DNA from 2 places in the Caballeronia sp. 11_S32 genome. Region 1 is predicted to be linked to the other one. Evidence: riboswitches for the same ligand, from Rfam matches in the RefSeq annotation. Region 1 holds a riboswitch; the other holds the start of a gene.
The links. A riboswitch is a leader RNA that binds a small molecule or an ion and turns the genes downstream of it on or off. The one in region 1 is predicted to bind manganese.
Positions count from the first base shown of each region.

Region 1 (2,189 bases):
TGCAGGGCAGCGTGCTGCGCTTTCTTTCGCTCTTCGACGACGGACGGCCGAGCGCCGCGCGCGATGTGCCGCAGCCGCTCGAAGCGCTCGTCGGCTTGCTGGAGAAGAAGGCGCGCGCGGCGGGTTTCGCGCGCATGCGCGAGTTGGGCGCGGCCGTGCAGGAGGCGCGGTCCGCGGCGCGGCAGCGTGAAATGCTGTTCTTCGATTCCTTCAGCACCAATGTGCCCGCGTTGCGCGAGGCGGCGCGCGCGCTGGAGCGGCTCGACACGACGCTCGTCGGACTGTGCGTCGAGCATGTCCTGCGAAGGAACGCGCCGGCGGGCGTGAAGTTGCGGACCCGAGGCGGCTAGACCGGCGGATTCATCGTCGGCGGCACTGCGTCGAGTTGCCGGAACACGCTCAGCCAGTCCTCGAGATGCCAGGTTTTCGACACGCGGCCGTCGCGCAGTTCGTGGAACGAGTGGATGGCGAAGCGGATCGGCTTCTTCGTCGCGGCGATGCCCATCAGCGGGCCGGACTGCGTGCCGCTCACTTCCGCGCGTATGCCGACGCGATTGTCCTGCATCAGCATGTCGAGAATCTCGATGTGCATGTCGGGCAGCGCGGTCGCGAGATCGTCGAAGATGGGGATCATCTGATCGGGACCGGGCTTTTGTCCGGGCGGCTCGGGAATGTACTGCCAGTCGGGCGTCACGGCCTGCCGCAAGAGCGCGACGTCTTTCGTGGAAAACGCGCGATAGAGCAGTTCGACCGCCTCGCGCGCGGCCGGTTGAGTCAGGTGGGCTGCCTGCATGGTGCCTCCTCGGAGTGCGGTGAGGGCGCTGCGCGATCACTCTACCTTAACCGATACGTGAATTCAGGAACGGTCGCGAAGCCGTGTTAAGCTCACGACTCTTCGCTGGGGAGTAGCCGGCTTTTCCGCACCGGAAAAGCGCTCATGTCAACACGCTCGGTCAGTCAGGCCGTGGCATGGGCAGCCATCACAGGTTGGCAAGACCATCGACAGAATTCGCGACCGGTCGGGCGCGCGTTCTGTCGTTCCATCTTGCCCGACCAGAGCGCTACTCGATGAATCTCGCCTCCACAATATTCCTGGCCTTCGCCATGTCCACCGACGCCTTCGCCGCCGCTGTCGGCAAGGGCGCGACCCTGCACAAGCCGCGCATCGCCGAAGCGCTGAAGACCGGTGTGATCTTCGGCGTGATCGAGGCGATCACGCCGCTCGTCGGCTGGGCGCTCGGCCGGGCCGCCGCGCAGTACGTGACCGCCTGGGACCACTGGATCGCGTTCGGCCTGCTGTTCCTGCTCGGCGCGCGCATGATCCGCGAAGGCCTCAGCAGCGCGGCCCACGAAGAGGAAAAGCCCAATTCGCATTCGTTCTGGGTGCTCGCGCTCACCGGCTTCGCCACCAGCATCGACGCGATGGCGGTCGGCGCGGGTCTCGCGTTCATCGATGTCGATATCTTCTCGACGGCCGCGACCATCGGCTTCGCGACCATGCTGATGGTGACGATCGGCGTGATGGTCGGGCGGCTCGTCGGCGCGACCATCGGCAAGCGGGCGGAGATCGTCGGCGGGCTGATCCTGATCGGCGTCGGCAGCGTCATTCTGGCCGAGCATCTCGGCTATCTGAGCTGAGCACGCGCGCCCGCCTAAGCGTGTCGCCGCGCGGCGTGAAAATCGCGAGCGCGGCAGCGACGATAAAAAGCGCGGGGACATCGCCCGCGAGATGACCGAGATGTCCGCCGCCGAACGATTGCACCGTCATGATCGCGCCGTGCACGACGCTCGACCACACCGTGAACCAGATGAGGCTCAGATGTTTCAGCGGCTCGCGCGATGCGATCAGCAGGAACACGCCGAGCGTCGCATAGATGCCGACGATCATCAGCGCGTACTCGGAGCGGCCTTCGTGGCCCGATTCCCACGCCCATCCCGAAGGCCATAGCCGCATCAGCGGATAGAGGCCGAAGAGCGCGATCAGTCCGACGATCACGAGCACGATGCGCAGACAGGCGAGACGGCGGGCGTCGTTCATGGCGGGCTCCTTGGCGCGTGCGCGGCATGAGTCGCACGATACCGCGAAGCGCACAGAAGGCACGCCGAATGCGAAAGGCGTTTCGACCAAAAATCGGCAAAAATATATTAACAACAACTGCTATTTGGCCGATACGATCCATCAATCCACT
Region 1 is NZ_JBXOWH010000001.1:109,498-111,686, forward strand. It holds gene AC1Z32_RS00515 (hypothetical protein) at 1-350, shown strand, start outside; gene AC1Z32_RS00520 (ester cyclase) at 347-793, opposite strand; yybP-ykoY riboswitch at 889-1,060, shown strand; gene mntP (manganese efflux pump MntP) at 1,069-1,638, shown strand; gene AC1Z32_RS00530 (DUF6632 domain-containing protein) at 1,604-2,038, opposite strand.

Region 2 (2,189 bases), on a different contig from region 1:
CTGTTCACCTTCTCGGGCAGTTCAGTCGCGATCGGGATGATGATGAGCGACAGCAGCAACGCAGAAATCCCGAGCGCATGCGACACGCCCTCGACGCCGTGAATGAAGCCCTTCGCCCCGCCGACGAGCAGCACGATGCCGACGAGAAACTGCAACATGATGGAGCCGAGCGAAGTCCGCAAACCGACACGCGAAGCAAACAACGGCTCGGGCGCTTCCGTCCCGTGCCCGCTCTCGACGAGCTCCGCCGAAGCCCTGAACGTCGAAATCACATAGACGACATAGAGTCCGACGAGCCCCACCGCGAACACGGCCCGCACCGGCCACGCATGATGCGGCACGAACATGGCCGCGCACGCGATCAGGAACGCGAACAGAAAGAAGTTGAGATCGCGCACGAACCCGCTGTGCTCCGGCATGATCCGGCCGCGCAAGCCGCGCGACTTGAGAATCGCGACCGTCATCAGGCAAGTCGACAGCGTCGCGAGCATCAGCGGCGCGCCGAGAATCGCGCCGACGCCGATCTCCTCGTTGACCGCACGGCTAGACGTGCCGCCGAGCAACGCGATGATCGGCACCGTCGTTTCCGGCAACGCGGTGCCGACCGCCGCGAACAGCGAACCGGTCACGCCCTCGGAGATGCCGAGCCGCTCGCCGAGGTGTTCGAGCGCGTTCGTGAATAGCTCCGACGCGATCAGAATGATCGCGAGCATCAGCGCGAGTTCGACAAAGAGCATCGTCATGCGGCACCTCGCATCGAAGAATGCGGCAGGCGCGCAGGCGTGCACGAACGACGGGGATATTGTGATTGTGGGGACACGATGATTCCACGGCCGGACGTCGAGCGAACCACGATGCGCCACGCGCCGTCCGACCAAGAACGACATAACGCATCGATGGTCTCGCCAAACCGTTCCGGTCGAACGCGCCACGGCAGCAGGGCCGAGGATGTTGACGCGTTCTCCTTCGCACGCGAAGGAAGGCTACTCCCCAAAGACGGCGCAAGTTTAGCCTGATGCACACCGTTTCAGCAAGCCGCGAATAAGCGTATGCCGATCGAATCGTTGTCGGCGATAGAGGCATTCGCTAATCTAGCCGCGCCGGGCGCGCCGCTTGCTTCGCGTGCCCAAGCGATCCGACGAGACCGAAACAAGAACCAAACGCTGTGTGACCGCAAGGTCACGGGAGATCTCATGCGCCTGAAATTCTTCGCCGCCGCTGCGGCAGCTGCAATGCTCGCCGCGCCGACGCTCGCGATGTCCAAGCCGCTCACAGTCTGCACCGAATCGAGCCCGGACGGCTTCGATGTCGTCCAGTTCAATTCGCTCGTGACGACGAACGCGTCCGCGGACGTGATCTTCAACACGCTCGTCTCCTACGACGAGGCCGCGAAGAAGGTCGCACCCTCGCTCGCGGAAAAGTGGGACGTGAGCGGCGATGGCCTCACCTACACGTTCCGTCTGCGTCCGAACGTTCAGTTCCAGACGACCGACTACTTCAAGCCGACGCGCCCGCTCAATGCCGACGACGTCGTGTTCACGTTCTCGCGCATGCTCGACGACAGCAATCCGTGGCACAAGGTCGCGGGCGCGAGCGGCTTTCCGCACGCGCAGTCGATGGGCCTCGTGAAGCTCATCAAAGCCGTCTCGAAAGTCGATGACCATACCGTGAAATTCGAGCTCAACGAGCCGAACGCGACCTTCGTGCCGATTCTCACGATGGGCTTCGCGTCTATCTATTCGTCGGAATACGCGGACAAGCTGCTGAAAGCCAACCAGCAAACCGATCTGAACAGCAAGCCGGTTGGCACCGGTCCGTTCGTGCTGAAGAGCTACACGAAGGATTCGGTGATCCGCTACGACGTCAATCCGTCGTACTGGGGCGCGAAGCCGAAAATCGATCGCCTGATTTATGCGATCACGCCGGACGCCTCCGTGCGCGCGCAGAAGATCAAGGCGGGCGAATGCCAGATCGCGCTGTCGCCGAAGCCGCAGGACGTGCTCGACGCGAAGAAGGACAAGTCGCTGAAAGTGAGCGAAGCGCCCGCGTTCATGACCGCGTTCGTCGCGCTCAACACGCAGAAGAAGCCGCTCGACAATCCGAAGGTGCGTCAGGCGATCAACATGGCGTTCGATCGCACGACGTACATGAAGACCGTGTTCGACAACACCGGCACGCCCGCCGTGAAT
Region 2 is NZ_JBXOWH010000003.1:572,482-574,670, reverse strand. It holds gene AC1Z32_RS14280 (sodium:calcium antiporter) at 1-743, opposite strand, end outside; yybP-ykoY riboswitch at 832-1,007, opposite strand; gene AC1Z32_RS14275 (ABC transporter substrate-binding protein) at 1,194-2,189, shown strand, end outside.
Region 2: another riboswitch for manganese. It lies ahead of AC1Z32_RS14280 (sodium:calcium antiporter); the one in region 1 lies ahead of mntP (manganese efflux pump MntP).